DNA from 2 places in the Oceanobacter sp. 4_MG-2023 genome. Region 1 is predicted to be linked to the other one. Evidence: riboswitches for the same ligand, from Rfam matches in the RefSeq annotation. Region 1 holds a riboswitch; the other holds the start of a gene.
What was found. Region 1 has a riboswitch for thiamine pyrophosphate ahead of thiC (phosphomethylpyrimidine synthase ThiC). Riboswitches for the same ligand answer to the same signal wherever they lie in the genome.
Positions count from the first base shown of each region.

Region 2: it holds a riboswitch for thiamine pyrophosphate, as region 1 does, so the genes downstream of both, Q8W24_RS04470 (TonB-dependent receptor) here and thiC (phosphomethylpyrimidine synthase ThiC) in region 1, are expected to answer to the same signal.

Region 1 is NZ_JAUYVV010000019.1:52,236-61,164, forward strand. Features, by position in the region: gene Q8W24_RS12975 (hypothetical protein) at 1-922, opposite strand, end outside; gene Q8W24_RS12980 (prephenate dehydratase) at 1,289-2,146, shown strand; gene Q8W24_RS12985 (alpha-amylase family glycosyl hydrolase) at 2,184-3,842, opposite strand; gene Q8W24_RS12990 (PaaI family thioesterase) at 4,073-4,573, shown strand; gene Q8W24_RS12995 (PaaI family thioesterase) at 4,570-5,061, shown strand; TPP riboswitch at 5,081-5,183, shown strand; gene thiC (phosphomethylpyrimidine synthase ThiC) at 5,339-7,294, shown strand; gene Q8W24_RS13005 (FAD-dependent oxidoreductase) at 7,287-8,465, shown strand; gene Q8W24_RS13010 (MoaD/ThiS family protein) at 8,462-8,665, shown strand; gene Q8W24_RS13015 (thiazole synthase) at 8,669-8,929, shown strand, end outside.
Region 2 is NZ_JAUYVV010000003.1:287,698-296,626, reverse strand. Features, by position in the region: gene Q8W24_RS04475 (hypothetical protein) at 18-287, opposite strand; gene Q8W24_RS04470 (TonB-dependent receptor) at 369-2,498, opposite strand; TPP riboswitch at 2,611-2,716, opposite strand; gene htpX (protease HtpX) at 2,871-3,752, shown strand; gene Q8W24_RS04460 (malic enzyme-like NAD(P)-binding protein) at 3,873-5,135, opposite strand; gene Q8W24_RS04455 (ATP-binding protein) at 5,348-6,724, opposite strand; gene Q8W24_RS04450 (response regulator) at 6,728-7,423, opposite strand; gene Q8W24_RS04445 (AI-2E family transporter) at 7,606-8,622, opposite strand; tRNA gene Q8W24_RS04440 (tRNA-Leu) at 8,757-8,841, shown strand.

The DNA of each region.
Region 1 (8,929 bases):
GGATGTGGTTAACGGCGTGCTGGTTGTTCAGTTCCAGTACCAGATCAGCATGCCCAGGCAAATCACGCAAGGCATTTTCGGTCAAACGCTGATAATGCTGGATAAATCGTACCAGTCCAGCGTGATCAAGTCCCCGATCGTGTTGTCCTTTGGCGTGCTTGCGGTTTTCAACTTCCTGCTGGCCGCGCCAGTTCAGTACGGCTTGCATGCCGGGGACTTTCAGCATGACCAGACGATCCATCATGGCAAACCAGTCGGCGTAGTCCTCGGCCAGGCGCTGGTTGACCCAGCGGCGCCATTGGCCGTCGGTGTCTTCCGTTGCTTCGAGCTGGTTGGCGGGTTCATCCAGCTGGCTGTCCTCGACGGCATGACAACCAACACACCAGCCTTCAAACAGAATCAGGTCAACAGGGCCAACAATCTGGTGCCAATCGGATGCTGGCAAACGATCGTCCGAAACCTTGTCGAAGGCTGGAATGGTCAGACACTGGCCAGGCTCCAGTTGTTTCAGATCGGTAAACAACTGGCGACCCAGGGTGGCATCGTGAGTGCCGGGAACCCCCCGTGTGGCCAGTAATGGGTGCACTGACTGGCCTAATTGCTGACGCTGATCATGACCGAGGTAAAGGTCGTCAATGGAGACGATGACACAGTTCCAGCCCAGCGCGGCTTTGTATAAGCTGGCCAGGGCCTGGCTCAGGGTCGATTTGCCGGAACCCTGGCCACCATGAATGCCGATGACCGGAACACCACCCAGTTCATTTTTTTGCTGCGCCACCCAGGTGGCGACGGGTAGCCAAACATCAGGCCATTGTTTCAGCCAGGGCTCTGGTAACGACTTTAACGCGGAATAATTACTGGCGAAGGTGGTGCGGAGGTGTTCATCAAGAGGTCGTGTTCCGGGCCAGAGTGTGGTGGTCATGATAGTCCTCGCAAGTCGGTCATGCGCTGCTGAAGCCGCGTATTAAGGTTGGCCTCTATCGCGGGTTTATGCTGATATATCAGAGGCTTGCTGTATGCTTTGTAGCAGAGACCGTGCCAGACTACATGTCAAACTGGCCAATGTATGAACTTTGGTTCCAGTTGATAGTAAAGCCCCGTACTGACCGATGGTCAGCGTGACATCTTGCTGGCGGGGCGAGAGTGGGTCGGTTGGCGGCCTCACTATTTCAGAAAGTATTGTAATTTATTGGTGCATAATGCGCTCTTTTTTGGTGCTTGTGTTTTTTGTTGGTGCAAACCACTCGATTCAGCGGTTATCGCTGTAGTGGGAATTCAGGAGAACGTCATGGCTGGCCGTGTTGCTTATCAAGGGACTGCGGGTGCCTATTCTCACCTTGCGTGCAGCCGGGTATTTCCGGATTGGGAAGCGGTTGCTTGTGAAGATTTCCAGGCCGCGCTGGAGCTGGTCAGTGCTGGTCAGGTTGACCGGGCAATGATCCCGCTGGAAAACTCGACCGCAGGTCGGGTTGAGGAAATCTATCGAATTATTCCGCGCACGCGCTTGTGCGCAATTACCGAGCACTTTGAGCCGGTCAATCACTGTTTGCTGGCATTACCAGGGGTGCAGCTTATGGATATTGAGTCGGTGGCTTCGCATCCCCAGGCGCTGGCTCAGTGTCATCAGCGTATTGTGAATCTGGGGATGAAAGCGGTGCCGACCATGGACACCGCCCAGGAAGCCGAGGATCTCTCAGCCAGTGGTGATCGCCATCGAGGGGCAATTGCATCGGCCTTGGCGGCTGATTTGTATGGCCTGGAAGTGGTGCATGAAAACTTTCAGGATGTGATGGGTAATACCACTCGTTTTCTGGTGTTTGCCCGGGAACATCAGCACGAAATACGACAGCCGGATATCACCTATATCACCAGTGTGTTATTTACCGTCCGTAATATTCCAGCGTCGCTTTACAAGGCATTAGGCGGATTCGCCACCAACAGTATTAACCTGTTGCGGCTGGAAAGTTATATGGATGGCGCCAGTATGGAAGCCAGTCTATTTCATGCCGATATCCTTGGACATCCTCAGGAGGCCAATATGCAATTGGCTTTGAATGAGCTGGAATATTTTGCCCGGGATATTCGTATTTTTGGTATTTATCCATCCCATGCTTATCGCGATCAGCTGTTTGCCGGTCAGCGTTAATGATGATTGGGTCTGACTGGATCAGTGTTGCTGCTAGTCATGGAGCCACTGAGGCCCGTTGCGGAAAGTCCGGATTGATTTCCAGTATCAGTGCCTGTAGTGGCTCGAGTAATAACGAACCGTCCCGGTATGCCGGGGCAGCGGATGCATGGCTGTTGGCGAGGCAGCGCATAACAGCATGATGGTGCAGGTTAACTGGCTGTGGCTGGCTGGAAAAGTTCAGCAATACCAGTAAACGGTGTGGCTGTTCACAACGCTCGTAGGCAAGCACTTCGTCAGGACTGCCAATAAGTTTGAGTTTGCCCCGGTACAAGGCCGGAGTGCGTTTGCGCAGCCATATCAAGTGTCGATACCAGCTCAGCAGGCTGTCGGGGTCATGGCTTTGGTCGGTGACACTTGTACCCTCAATCGCCCTTTCTGGTAACCAGCTGGCCGCGCTGGAAAAGGTATTGGGTATTTGCCACATCATTGGCCGCCGGCAACCGTCGCGGCCAGGGTGAAAGGGCCAGTAACGTTTGCCTACCGGATCTTGTCGCTGGGGCAGGGAAACCGGTTGTTCCGGCATGCCAATTTCTTCACCGTAATACAAAAAGGGTGTACCGCGTAGTGTCAGCAGCAGCATCGCCAGCAGACGTGCCCGTTCGAGGCTGTGCTTGTGAGGTGGTTGTTCAGCCTGGGTGCGGTCTGAGTGAGCGGCATAACGGCTGATATGGCGTTTGATATCATGGTTGCTGAGGGTGTAATTCGGCCAGTTCTCGTGCCCTAGCAAGTCGATCCACTGATGAATGACGGCACGGAATGCTCGGGCTGAAAATGGAGCCCGCAAAAAAGCCAGATTAAACGCCAAGTGCAGTTCATCACCATTGCCGCAGTAGCTGGCGGGCAGGCTGGCATCATCTGAATCGGCGATAAATATTTCTCCGACCATCATGCGGTCCGGGTACTGATCAACCCACGAGCGCATCTGTTTGAGCAGCTCGTGCATTTCTGGCTGGTCCCGGTCGTGAATATGTCTCTGACGGTCGTAAGGCCGTGCCGGTTTGAGCCAATCTGTCGGGTTGTTCTGCAGGTCTCTGGCCTTGTAAAAAAGATTGACCACATCGAGACGAAAACCATCGACGCCGCGGGCCAGCCAGAATTCCATCACGGCTTGTATCGCTTGCTGTACCTCAGGGTGACGCCAGTTCAAGTCTGGTTGTTGGGGCAAGAACGAATGAAAATACCAGGCTTTTCTGACGGGATGCCAGCTCCAGCCAGAACCACCAAAGCATGCCTGCCAATTATTCGGACAGGTGTTACCATCGTGCCAGAGATACCAGTCGGCCTTGCTGGATCCAGGTTGGCAGCTATCGATAAACCAGGGGTGTTGATCCGATGTGTGGTTGGCGACCAGATCCAGAATAATACGAATATCACGCTGATGGGCCTGTTGCAGCAGCTGGTCAAAATCGGCCAGGGTACCAAATACCGGGTCAATAGCCTGGTAATCACAGATGTCGTAGCCAAGATCCAGCATCGGTGACGGGTAGACAGGTGAGAGCCAGATAGCATCTATACCCAGCGAATCCGGCGTTCCGTCATTAAGGTAATCGAGGCGGCTGATCAGTCCTTGCAGGTCGCCAATACCATCATTATTTGAGTCCTGAAAACTGCGTGGATATATTTGATAAACGACTCCATGTTGCCACCAGTTCATCCTCTTGCTCCTGTCGCGAAAACCTGACGGTAGATTCCGGCCGTGACAGGGATATGACGAACCTGTCAACAACCGTCAGAGTGAGCAAGGGGACTGGTTTTACCGCAGCGCTGGATGGTGCCGGGGCCGATTGGTGTTGACCTGAAGGCATGGTTGGCATGGATGTCTTGCGTGGTGGACTATCTTGGGTATTATTCCAAAAAGTTAATTATAAAAGAGACGAGTGAATTATGGGCAATAATGAAACCGTCGAGCCGATTTCTGACGCCGAGCGTTTTGCACGCGCAGCGCGTTTTATCTCGGTGTTGCGACATTGTCAGGTACTGGGTATCTCTCTGGTTTCTGCGGATGCCAACGGGCTGGTCATGATGCTGCCCTATGCGCCTGAACTGGTTGGTAATCCGATCACCGGAGCCTTGCACGGCGGCAGTTTGACGACTCTGATGGATACTGCCTGTGGCACCGCGGTAGTCAACGCCTTGCCGGGATTTGAGTTGTGCCCGACGCTGGATTTGCGGGTGGATTATATGCGTTCGGCTCGCAGCGGTCAGAACCTGTTGGCTCACGCCAGTGTGCAGCGGGTCACTGCCTCGGTGGTGTTTGCCGACTGTCGGGTGGTGCAGGCCGATGATGGTGAAGTGATCGCCAAATGCAATGCAACGTTTATGCGCTTGACGCATTTGCAACCGGCCAATGCGCTGGCAACGGGTATTCAGGGAGACAACGGATGACGGATCAAACGACCACCCAGCAGGATGATTTTGCCAGCAAGGTCCAATATGCCCGCGCCAGTGGAGACTATCAATCCTTGATGAATGCGATTCCCTATGCGGCGGTTATCGGTGCCGAAGTATTGCAACAAGAGGGAGAATTATTATTTCGCTTACCCAGGAACCCGGACAATATTGGTAATCCATTATTGCCAGCCATTCACGGTGGCGTGATCGGTGGATTTATGGAGTTGGCAGCCTCGATTCAGGTGCTGATCCGTGCGGAACCCATGGGTTTGCCCAAACTGATCGACTTCTCGCTGGACTATCTACGGGCCGGGCGCGATCAGGATACCCTGGTTGATTGCCAGATCTGGCGACAAGGGGTGCGAGTGGCCAATGTGGCTATCACTGCCTGGCAAAGTGACCGGCAACAACCGATTGCCACGGCCCGGGCACATTTTCTGCTGAGTGCTTCTTTTGGCGTAGAAGGCTTGTCGCCGTCATAAATAGCGTTTAATCTGCTCGAACATTCTGTCGGGGTGCCTCATTGGAGGCTGAGATCGCAATTGCGGATCCCGTTGAACCTGATCTGGTTAGTGCCAGCGTAGGGAACAGAAAAGTCACGTATGATCCGGCATCCTTTTACTGTGATGGATGTTTGGGTTCTGCATGAAGGTATCAGTCGCCCGGCTGAACCTGATACGTGATCGGCCATGACCCGCCTCTTTTCTTTCTTGTACCGCTGCCTGCCTGATCCTTTCCATATTCAGAGAGGTATCAAGTATGGCTTCCGCCAACAATGAAACACACGACAAAACACACGACAAAACACACGGCAATACCGCCAATGCCGAGTCGCCACTGACCCAGGCGCAGCTGGATCGCTTGAGTTATCCGGCCTCACGCAAGGTCTATATTCAGGGCTCCCGGGACGATATACAGGTCGGAGTTCGGGAAATTGAGCTGACGCCTACCCAATTGAGTGATGGCAACACCGAGCATAATCCACCGGTGCGGGTTTACGATATGTCGGGCCCGTACAGTGATCCGGCGCTTGATCTGGATCTTGCCAAAGGCTTGTCCGCACTGCGGCAACCGTGGATTGACGAGCGCTCCGATACGGAAGTGCTGGCCCAGTCCAGCTCATATTTCAGCCAGACCCGCGATATGGATTTGCGTTACGAGCAGTGGCGTATGAAAACCGAACGCAAGCCACGGCGTGCCTTGCCGGGCAACAATGTCACCCAGTTGCATTATGCCAGGCAGGGGATTATCACCCCGGAAATGGAATACATTGCCATCCGTGAAAACCTCGGGCTGACCGAGCAGGCGTTAGCCGATGCGCTGACACAGCAGCATCCGGGGCAAAGCTGGGGTGCCAATATTCCTGCCTTGATTACCCCGGAATTTGTTCGTGATGAGGTTGCGCGAGGACGGGCGGTGATCCCGAATAATATCAATCACCCGGAAAGCGAGCCGATGATTATTGGCCGTAATTTCCGTACCAAGGTCAACGCCAATATTGGCAACTCGGCCGTTACCTCTTCCATTGCCGATGAAGTGGAAAAGCTGGTATGGGCAACCCATTGGGGAGCCGACACCATTATGGATTTGTCGACCGGGCAAAACATTCATGAAACCCGTGAATGGATTCTGCGTAACTCGCCGGTGCCTGTTGGTACCGTACCTCTATATCAGGCGTTAGAGAAATGCGGAGGCATCGCAGAAGACCTGACCTGGGAATTGTTCCGCGATACCTTGATCGAACAGGCTGAGCAGGGGGTGGATTATTTCACCATCCATGCCGGGGTGCGGCTGGCACATATTCCACTGACCGCCAAGCGGGTAACAGGCATCGTCAGCCGAGGTGGTTCGATTATGGCCAAGTGGTGCCTGGCACATCACCAGGAAAGCTTTCTGTACAGTCACTTCGAAGACATCTGCGACATCATGAAAGCCTACGATGTCTGTTTCTCTTTGGGGGATGGCTTGCGCCCCGGTTCGATTGCAGACGCCAACGATGAAGCCCAGTTTGCCGAATTACACACCCTGGGCGAACTGACCAAAATTGCCTGGCAGCACGATGTGCAGACCTTTATCGAAGGGCCTGGTCATGTGCCAATGCATATGATCAAGGAGAACATGGATGAGCAATTAAAGCATTGCCAGGAAGCGCCGTTTTATACCCTGGGACCGCTGACCACTGACATTGCGCCCGGTTACGACCACATTACATCCGGCATTGGCGCCGCCCTGATCGGTTGGTACGGCTGCGCCATGCTGTGTTATGTCACCCCCAAGGAACATCTGGGCTTGCCCAACAAGGAAGATGTCAAACAGGGCATGATGGCTTATCGCATCGCGGCGCATGCGGCGGATCTGGCCAAGGGACATCCCGGTGCCCAGATACACGATAACGCCATGTCCAAAGCACGGTTTGAATTTCGCTGGCAGGATCAGTTCAACCTGGCGCTGGACCCGGAGACAGCCCGGGCCTATCACGATGAAACCATGCCAAAAGAAGGCCATAAACTGGCGCATTTCTGTTCCATGTGTGGCCCCAAGTTTTGCTCCATGAAAATATCCCAGGAAGTACGAGACGCTGCTAACGCGGAACAAGCCCAGCAAGCGATGGCCGACAAGGCTGAAGAATTTCGCCAGCAAGGCAGCGAGCTTTACCATCCCGCCAGTAGCACCGATCAGATGAGCGAGGTTGACGAGGCACTGGATAATGCATAACCGCTGCGAGTATGACTGGGAGGCGTGGAAAGCCTCCGGAGCCGAAATCTGTATTGCCGGAGCTGGCTTGATCGGGAGCCTGATTGGCTGGCGACTGGCACGTCAGGGTTATCGGGTACACCTGTTTGAAGCCAGTGAGGAAGAGCCCCTCGCACCAGCAACTCCCCGGGCCGCGGCACATACCGCCGCCGCCATGGTGGCCCCCTACAGTGAGTTGCCGCTCTGTAGCCCGAATCTTTTCCGGATGGGATTGCAGTCGCTGGAACTATGGCCAACCTTGTTGCAGGCGTTGTCGGCCGACACTGGGGAAACGATCGATTTTTGCCGGGGAGGGACTCTGATGGTGGCCCATCCCGCCGATAATGGTCTGCTGGATGATATGGGGCGATGCCTTGCACGGCATCATGTTGGAGCCGAGCAGGGTATTGCCTGGCAAAATCGCCAGCAAATCGAGGCGCTGGAGCCGCACTTGTCGGAGCAATTCCGGCGCGGCCTCTGGCTGATGCCGGAAGGTCATCTGGAAAATCGCCGTCTATTGGTTTTGTTACATCGGGCCATTATTTCCGCTGGTGGAAAAATCAGTCTGAATAGTCCGGTTGATTACGTTGCTGAAGACGCGCACAGCCATTGGTATGTGAACCAACAGGCTTATCCGGCAGTGTTATGGATTGATTGCTGTGGTGTTGGCGCCCAGCGTTGGCGGTCACAAGTGCGCGGTGTGAGGGGCGAGGTAATCTGGATTGAGGCACCGGATGTTGAAATTCAGCGGCCGGTACGATTACTGCACCCCAAATACCATCTGTATCTGGTTCCCAAGGAGCAGGGGCGCTACATCTTGGGGGCCACTGAAATTGAAAGCTCTGATCGATCTCCCGTCAGTGTGCGCTCAGCGCTGGAAATGCTCAGTGCCCTGTATGCCTTGTCACCAGCGTTGGCAGAAGCCCGCATCCTGGAGCTGGCCTCCAATTTACGCCCGGCACTGAGCCACCATGAACCTGAAATCACCCGCTCTGCCGGAACGCTGGCAGTGAATGGTTTGTACCGCCATGGGTTTTTATTGTCGCCGGCGCTTCTCGACCGTTTGCAGCAAGAGTATCAGGTACCGCTGGGGTTGATGCCGCTAGCGGCGGCCAGTCGTCAGACCAGCGCAACAGCGGAGGCCGCAGTATGAAGATATGCCTCAACGGAGAATGGTTACAAGTGAGTGTATTACGGTTGGATGAGCTGCTGCAGCAACAAGGGTTCGCTGCTGCCGCGGGCAATTTTGTGGTTGCCGTGGACCAGCGCCTGATCCATCAGGGCCAATATCATGAGCTGGCACTGGTTGATGGTATGCAGGTTGATATCTTGGGCGCAATGACAGGAGGGTGATGCATGATCGTACCAACAGTAAAACAGACGGTAACACTGGCCGAAGAGGACATTGCCGGACGATTGTGGCTGGGCAGTTCATTATACCCTTCGCCAGACCTGATGGCCGAAGCGATCACCGCTGCCAGCCCCGGCTTTGTGACGGTGGCATTACGTCGCCAGACGGCTCGCAATATTGAAGATAACGGTCACTGGGCCTTGCTGAAAGAAACGACCAGTCGGACGGGTGCCCGGTTATTACCAAACACGGCCGGGTGTTTTACT
Region 2 (8,929 bases), on a different contig from region 1:
AAACCCAACCCCCAAGCCTAGCCGTGTGGCTTGAGCGCAGGGTCCAGATTCACACCCGGGATCATCTTATAGACAAAAATGGCTTTGCCATAGGTTTCGAACGAGTGTTTCATTTCTGCGGCAATGGTATTCATGACCAGATCGTAGTCACCAAACACCTGGGTGCACATGGTGTTGCACACCACGGTCAGTCCTTCGGTCCCTTGCAGACGCTCGATAAAGTCTTTGATCGCGGGGATATATTTGTCTGCCAATGGGTATGCGCTGATATCAACGGAAAGTTCCATACGGTACTCCTGAGATTAGGATGGAATTACGGGAATAAAGCACAGGCCAGTCAGCAGTGACTGGCCTGAATAAACAACCGGTCAGAAATAGTATTTGCCTTCCACGCCAACCAGTCGCGGGTCGCCATACTGTACCCAGCGCTCGTTGGTGTAGCCGTCACGGGGGTCATTACCAAAGTGGAAACCACGGACTTCCTGCTCGACATCGGTCAGGTTACGGCCGTACACGGCCAGCTGGTAATTGCTACCATCATACGCCACCCGGGCATGCCACATGACATAGGCGGTGGATTCTTCATAATGACTGTCGGAAAAGTAGAAGCTGTCTTTGGCTTCGTTTTCCAGTACCAACGTCAGGCCGTTGCCAACCGCATAAGCCAGACTGTTGGCAAAGCTGTACGTCGGCGACTGAGCCTGCTCACGACCGTTCATGCTGAAGGTGCCATCGGCGGTTTCGTACTGATAGTCGATAAACTTGGTTTGTAACCAGCCACCACTGAAAGTCCAGTTCAGCTGTTCACTGAGTGCCCAGTCGGTTTCCAGTTCCAGACCGTAGTTAACCCCTTCGGCGGCGTTGGCCAGATAGTCCTGGAAGCTGATACCGCTGTTATCTTCGTTTTGTACCGCCAACGAACTTTTGACTTGCTGGTCTTTACGCTGAATATAAAAGGCCGCTACACGAGTGCGTAAGGTGTCGTCGAGCAGGCTGGATTTTAATCCGGCTTCCAGCGCATTATTAAACTCGGTATCGAAAGTGCGATGGTCTTCGCTGATGTCTTGGTCGGTATTCACCCCACCGGCTTTATAACCACGCGCCAATGACGCATAAGCCAGCTGGTTGCTATTAAGCAGGTATTCCAGCGCCACTTTACCGCCCCACAAGCTTTCAGTGCGGTCATTGTTAATGGCGTTACTGTCGTCATAGTCGGTGTTCCACTGTTCACTGCGCACACCCGTCGTTACCACCAGGTCGTCACTGGCTTGAACGGACAATTCACCGTAGACCGCCGTGGAAGCGGTGTTGAGGTCACTGAAAAAGGTCTCCGTATTCCAGGTATAGAAGCGGGTCATATCTTCTGAGCGGGTCATACGATATACACCCACAACCCAGTCGGTCGAACCGGAGAACAATTGTCCTGCTTCGGTAGAGGTCAAGCGCACGTCCAGTTCACGGCGGCGGTGGTCGCGCAGATACTGGTCAGTAGAGCTATACCCTCCTTGATTGGCCAAACAAGTGCCCGGCGTTACACAGATGTTGTCGGTGGTGCCATCGTATTCGCCATAAGCCCAATCTTCGTCGTAGCTGTATTCGGTGTTGCCGTTGCTGCCAGAGGCATGCACGCGCAGATCAAACGCCTCGGCCATTTCCGATGTCCAGGTCAGGGCGGCGGCATGGGTATTCTGCCGATCAACACCCGGATTATCGGAATAGGTGGTGCGGTTATTATCGAGAGAAAAGGCATCAAAGCCGTTATCCACATCGATATACAACCAGGTCAGTGCCAGGGTATTACGCTCATCCAGCGCCAGATTGCCTTTCAGACGTACCAGCTGTTCATCGATATTGTTGGTGTCATCACGATCGAGGTAAGCGTTGTGAATATACCCATCCGAGCTGTTCTGATGAGCCGACAAGCGCATATTCAGTCCCGGGCCGACTTCCCCCGACACCACGGCACCGAGGGCTTTGGTGTTGTAGTTACCCAGTTTGCCCGACACCATGCCTTCAAACTGTTCTGTTGGATCATTACTTTCGATATTGATCATACCGGCCAGGGCATTGGCACCAAAACGGGTGCCTTGTGGGCCGCGCAAGACCTCGACCTGCTGCACATCAAACAAACCTGCACCACCGCCCAGCCCGGTCATGTCGATGCCATCAACCCGCAAACCCACCGATGGGTTGACCGGGTCCACATACTGGCTGCGTTCACCAATACCGCGAATCTGGAAAAAACGCCCCCGGGAAGCACCGGAAGTAAAGTTGACGTTGGGAGCCAGCGCCAGCAGGCTTTCGAGATGATCCGCCGAGCGCTGTTCAATAGCAGCCGCACCAACAACGGTCGTTGCTTCCGGAATGGACTGGACATCGGTCTGGCGAAAATCCGCCGTCACGACCACTTCTTCCATGGCAGACTGGTCGGCATACGTTGGCAGGGTGAATACAGCCGCGGATACGGCCAGGAATAAAGGTGTCTTGCGACATATCATTGGGTCTGTCCTCTTAAATAATTCAAAAAGGAGACCCGGTTTGATGTACAGGATAACGCGTAGGTCGCTAATCCATTTAGCAACAAAAAGACTGTCGATATGCCAGGAATAACTCACAGCACTCGCCCATTCCTACGCCGGTACTAACCGGATCAGGTTCTAGGGGTTTATGCCATTTGGCAAGTCTCAGGCTGATCCAGCCACCCCCTGGGACGCGGCCATTATACGGATATTCCATCGGATACCAATCCTGCACCGGATTTCGTTCTTGCTGTCGTATTCTTTTACTTGAATTACGCCGTCATCGTCTCAATCTTGTGGTCATAATGAGAGTTCATATTTGCGCCTAATTCATTCCACAGGAGGAATATCATGTTGCGCATTATCCTGTTTTTGGCCACCAACCTGGCGGTGATTCTGGTCGCCAGCATTACCTTGTCGATTCTCGGCGTTGGCAGCTACTTTTCACAGCAAGGGCTGGATTTTGGCAACCTGCTGATATTCTGTCTGGTGTTTGGTATGGCGGGTTCTGCCGTGTCCTTGCTGCTGTCCAAGTGGATGGCCAAGCGCGGCATGAACGTCCAGGTAATCGAATCTCCCCATAACGCCAGCGAGCAATGGCTCGTCAGCACGGTGCAAGAGCTGGCCGACAAGGCTGGAATCGGCATGCCGGAAGTGGGGGTGTTCAACTCTCATCAACCCAATGCCTTTGCCACCGGCTGGAATCGTAACGATGCTCTGGTGGCGGTTTCAACCGGCCTGCTACAACGCATGAGCAAAGACGAAGTAAAAGCCGTGCTGGGCCATGAGATTGGTCACGTTGCCAACGGGGATATGGTGACGCTGGCCCTGATTCAGGGGGTAATCAACGCCTTTGTAATGTTCTTTGCCCGTATTATTGGTAATTTTGTCGACAAGGCTATTCTGAAAAACGAAAACGGGCCGGGCATCGGCTTTTTTATCGCCACATTTGTATCCGAAATTGTGCTTGGCATCCTGGCGTCGTTTATTGTCGCCTGGTTCAGTCGTCGTCGTGAGTATCGTGCCGATATTGCCGGAGCTGACCTGGTCAGCCCGGTCGCCATGATCAATGCGCTGGCACGGTTACAGGAAAGTTATGACCAACCCAGCGAGTTGAATGGCGAGCTGGTCGCCTTTGGTATTGCTGGTGAAGGCAAACTGGCAGCGCTGGCCGCGTCTCACCCGCCACTGACAGATCGTATCAACGCCTTGCGTCAGCGTTACAGCGTCTGATCACCTGATCACAACAATGGCTGGCCACAACGCCTGATAACCGTGTCATCAAAAACGCTGGCCACAAAAAAACCGCCCCTCGCAAGAGGGGCGGTTTTTTTGTATCAAACAATCGCCAGATCAGATATCAGCAATCGTTTTTAACGGGTAGTTGGCAGGCATTGGGCCTGCTGCTACACCGGTTTCAATCGCAGCTTGTGCAACGGCAAAAGACACCGCGCCCAACAGACGGGAATCGACTGCTTTCGGAATGATGTATTCGCGACCAAAAGCCAGAGACTCCAGACCGTATGCATCCAGCACTTCCTGGCTCACTGGCTCTTTCGCCAGACCCGCCAGCGCCTTGGCTGCTGCCAGTTTCATTTCTTCGTTGATGCGCTTGGCACGTACGTCCAGAGCACCACGGAAAATGAACGGGAAGCCCAGTACGTTGTTTACCTGGTTCGGATAGTCAGAACGACCGGTTGCCATGATGGCATCAGGACGCGCTTCCCATACGATTTCCGGCATGATTTCCGGTACCGGGTTGGCGCAAGCAAAGATAACCGGATCGGCTGCCATGGCCTTGATCTGTTCACCAGTCACCATGTTCGGACCAGACAGACCAAGGAAGATGTCCGCGCCATCCAGTGCATCATCAATGGTGCGTTTGTCGGTATCGACAGCAAACATGGCTTTGTACTGGTTCAGGTCATCACGACCGGAATGGATCACGCCCTTGCGGTCACACATAAAGATGTTTTCTGGTTTCATACCGGCCAGAATCATCAGCTTGGAGCATGAGATTGCTGCAGCACCGGCACCGACGACACACATTTTGGCGTCTTCGATTTTTTTACCAACAACTTCCAATGCGTTCATGGCACCGGCAACCGTAACGATTGCTGTACCGTGCTGGTCATCGTGGAATACCGGAATATCGCACTGTTCGATCAGGGTGCGTTCGATTTCAAAACACTCAGGTGCCTTGATGTCTTCCAGGTTGATGCCACCAAAAGTAATCGCTATGCGACGCACGGTATCGATAAAGGCTTGTGGGCTTTCGCTTTCCACTTCCAGATCGATAGAGTCAACGCCCGCAAAACGTTTGAATAGCAAAGATTTGCCTTCCATGACGGGTTTGGATGCCAGTGGCCCCAGATTTCCCAGCCCCAGAATGGCGGTACCGTCAGTAATCACGGCAACCAGATTCCCTTTGCCGGTATATTTGTAGGCATTTTCAGGGTCGGCAGCAATTTCCTTGACCGGCTCAGCCACACCTGGGCTGTACGCCAGCGACAAATCGCGTGAGGTGGCGGCAGGTTTGGTCAGTTCGACACTGATTTTGCCCGGTTTGGGAAATTGATGATAATCCAGAGCTGCTTGCTTGAGATCTTCTGACATAGTGCTCATCCAGTCGTTTTTTTTGTGGTGTTAATATCCCTGGGCTCGACGCATAACGCGTTGTCCAATTAGACAACAATTGCGAAAGGGGCACCCTTAATAGCAAAAAGCCCCGGGTATTTCCACTATATCCTTGAAATGTTCCAGGCGACTGCTGTTCTTTTGCGCTGATTTGAATTGCCCTGATCTACCGCAAGATTCGACCAGAGTATTCATACAAAAGTCGTAGGTACATTAACGACTGGTAGTTGTAGAGCAACACACAGACCAGGATGACGGTTTTCAGCGACCACTTTCCCGCCATGCAATTCCACCACTCGCCTGACCAATGCCAGGCCCAGACCATAGCCTATATCCCCAGCGCCGGGACTGCGGGCATGATCAACCTGGGTAAAGGGTGCAAAGATGGATTCCAGCATATCGTCGGGCACACCAGGCCCCTGATCCATGACCGAAATATCCACACGATCTCCCACTTCAGCCACTTCTACCAACAAACAGCCACCGTCCGGTGAATACCGAATGGCGTTACGCAGCAGGTTATCAACCGCCCGTTCAATCAGCACCCAATCCCAGGAACACTGGGCCGGTGCTTTGGAACAGTCGCAAGTTACCTTGATGTGCCGGGATTCCAGCTCCAGCTCAGCATCCTGCAACCAGCCATTCACTTGCTCACAAGGACTGCGTTCTTCCAGCTGCAGCTGTCCGGCCCGTAACTGGGACAAACGAGCCAGATCCAGAATCTGGCTGATAAGATTTTCCACCTGAAACGCGGCCCGTTCGATACGGTCATGTTCTGCCGCAACGAGCTGCTGCTGATCTTTTTTACGGGCGATACCCAGCGCAATTTGCAAACGGGTTAACGGTGAGCGTAATTCGTGGGAGACATCACGTAATAATTGTTGATGGCTGGCCAATAACTGCTGGGTAGCGTCCGCCATGCTGGCCACTTCGGCCACCAATACGCCAATTTCATCCTTGCGACTGATATCAGCAGCCAGATCGGTGACATCAAAATTGCCTTCGGCCATTTGCCGCACGACCCGTTGCAAACGGCGCATTGGCAGCGTCAGATTCCAGACCAGCAAGAAACACAGCAGCGTGACCACCACTACAATCACGACCGGCACCACCCAGCGGCGTTTATCGTCCAGAAAGTTCTGCCAAACCTGGCGGGAAACACCGATATAAAGATAGCCGTCACTCTGCACTGGCCCCAGCATCAACCAGCCATCGTTCTGGCCGTACAGAGACCGTCCAAGATAGCCGGCCCGATCGGCAAACTCTTCCAGGTCGTGGGGTAATTCCTCAACCCGGTCCACCGGTACCGATACCAGGTTCCAGCCCGGCCGCAGCTGCCGCCAGAGCATCCGGCCTTCTGCCACAATCGGCAATTGTTTCTCCATCAAATTCAGTAACAGGCGCGAGTCTGCCAGATCCGCAGGTCGCATAAAGTCATCATCAACCCAGTTTCTTGTAGCAACCGCCAGCCCCATGGCGAGAAAAATCACCAGCCAGAACCAGACAAACACCTTAAAAAACAGCGATCGGTACCAGCTGACCTTAACGCCCCTAAAGTGTCTGATCATCGGTCAGGACTTAACCAGCAAATAGCCGCGGCTACGCACTGTCTTGATCCAATCACTACCATCTTCACGGTGGCCGAGTTTTTTACGCAAGTTACTGACGTGCATATCAATCGAACGATCGTAAGCCATCAGTGAACGTCCCAATGCCGACATCGACAGGGTATCTTTACTGACCAGCTCTCCGGCGTGCTCCATCATGCACTGCAAGACGCCAAACTCGGCACCGGTCAGCACCAGGTTCTCGCCATCCAGGCATACTCCCCGATCACTGGGCGTCAGAACCAAAGACCCCACCTGTATCGCCCCTTCGGCTACCGGTGCGCTGGAATCACCCGTCATATCGATACGGCGAAACAGTGCCCGAATCCGCGCTACCAGTTCATGGTGGTGATACGGTTTGGCAATATAATCATCCGCGCCATGTTCCAGCCCTAATACCCGGTCGACACTCTCGCCTCGAGCAGTCAACATGATCACTGGCACCTGGGATTCAGCCCGAATGCGGCGTAACACCTCAAAGCCATGAATTTTAGGTAACATAACGTCCAGCAAGACCAGATCGTAATCCCCTTTTAATGCTTGCTCCAGGCCGCTTTCTCCATCGTGTACCGGAGTGAGTTCAAAGCCCTCCATCGCCAGGTATTCCTGCAATAATTCGCCCAGCTCGGTGTCGTCGTCGATCAGTAATATTGATTTCATTCGGTTCCTCCCAGCCCAAGTCTAATCAGGCGATGGACTGTTCTCTAACAGGTTTACGGTTTTTTGCAACTGACCGTGATTATTGACATAAACCGGTGTATCTAAAGACCGGGGTATTCCCAGCCGTTGCAAGACATCATCCAGCGACAGTCAATGGCCCGGCAGCAACTAATGACCAGCAACTAATGGTCCAGCAGCGTTGCCATCCAGCGAGTTGACTGGCGGGTTTCCAGCGCTATCTTGACCACCATGGTCAGCGGTATCGAAAGCAGCATACCCACCGGGCCAAGAATCCAGCCCCAAAAAATCAATGACAGGAACACCACCAGTGTCGACAACCCCAACGTACGCCCCATCATGCGGGGTTCCAGCACATTACCAAACGTCATATTGGCAACCACATAGGTGATAGCCGTTGCCAGTGCCGAACCTGGACCTAACTGGATCAAAGCAATCAGCACAGCCGGAACAGCCGCAATAATAGAGCCGATATTGGGAATATAATTCAGCAGAAAAGCAATCACCGCCCACACCGGCGCATAATCCACCCCAATTATCCACAATACCACGCCGATACAGACCCCGGTGCCAAGGCTCATCAAGGTCTTGATTGCCAGATAACGCTGTACCAAATTACTGAAACGCTCAAAATGCGCAAACGCACTGGTTTGCTCACCAAAAGCACGTTTCAGCTTCTCTGGCATGCCGGAGGCCTCCAGCAAGATAAACACCACGGTAAACAAAATCAGAAAGGCATTGGTCAAGACACCACCAAGGCCATTAAACACGCTGGTCACCATGTTCATGACCACACTCGGATCGACGTATTCCCGCAACAGGTTGGCAGGTACTTCGATACCCATATTATTCAGCCAGGCTACGATTCCCTGCATCAAATTCTGCAGCTTGGTTTCGTACAGCGGAATGTCTTTATAAAACGCATTCACGGTACCACCCAGAAATACGGTCAAACCGGTACCACTGACCAGAAAACCCAGCATCATCAGCAGTACCGCCAACACATCCGGCACACCACGACGCGACAGCCAATGCATCATTGGAGCACTGAGCACGGCAATAAAAACCGACAACAGAAAAGGCACCAGAATATCCGCCGCACTGCGCACACCGGCAATCACAATAATAGCGGCCGCCAACGTCACAAAGATGTTGCTGGTTACATGAGTATTAGTCGACATGATTTCTTCCCGAAACCCCTGAAGGCGAAAGGCTCAACTTACACCAGCCAGCGTTCGGACGCATCCAGTGAACAACCGCGATGATCATGGACTTGGCAGCAAGCAAAGAGTTCTGTATTATCCGCGCTCTGTTTGCGGAAGTGGCGAAATTGGTAGACGCACTGGATTTAGGTTCCAGCGCCGCAAGGTGTGAGAGTTCGAGTCTCTCCTTCCGCACCATCTTTTTTAGATCCTGGTCTTTCTCTCCTACATGGACACCCACTTAAGTCCATCCTAGTCCTTCTGGTCCCTTCTATGTGGACACCCA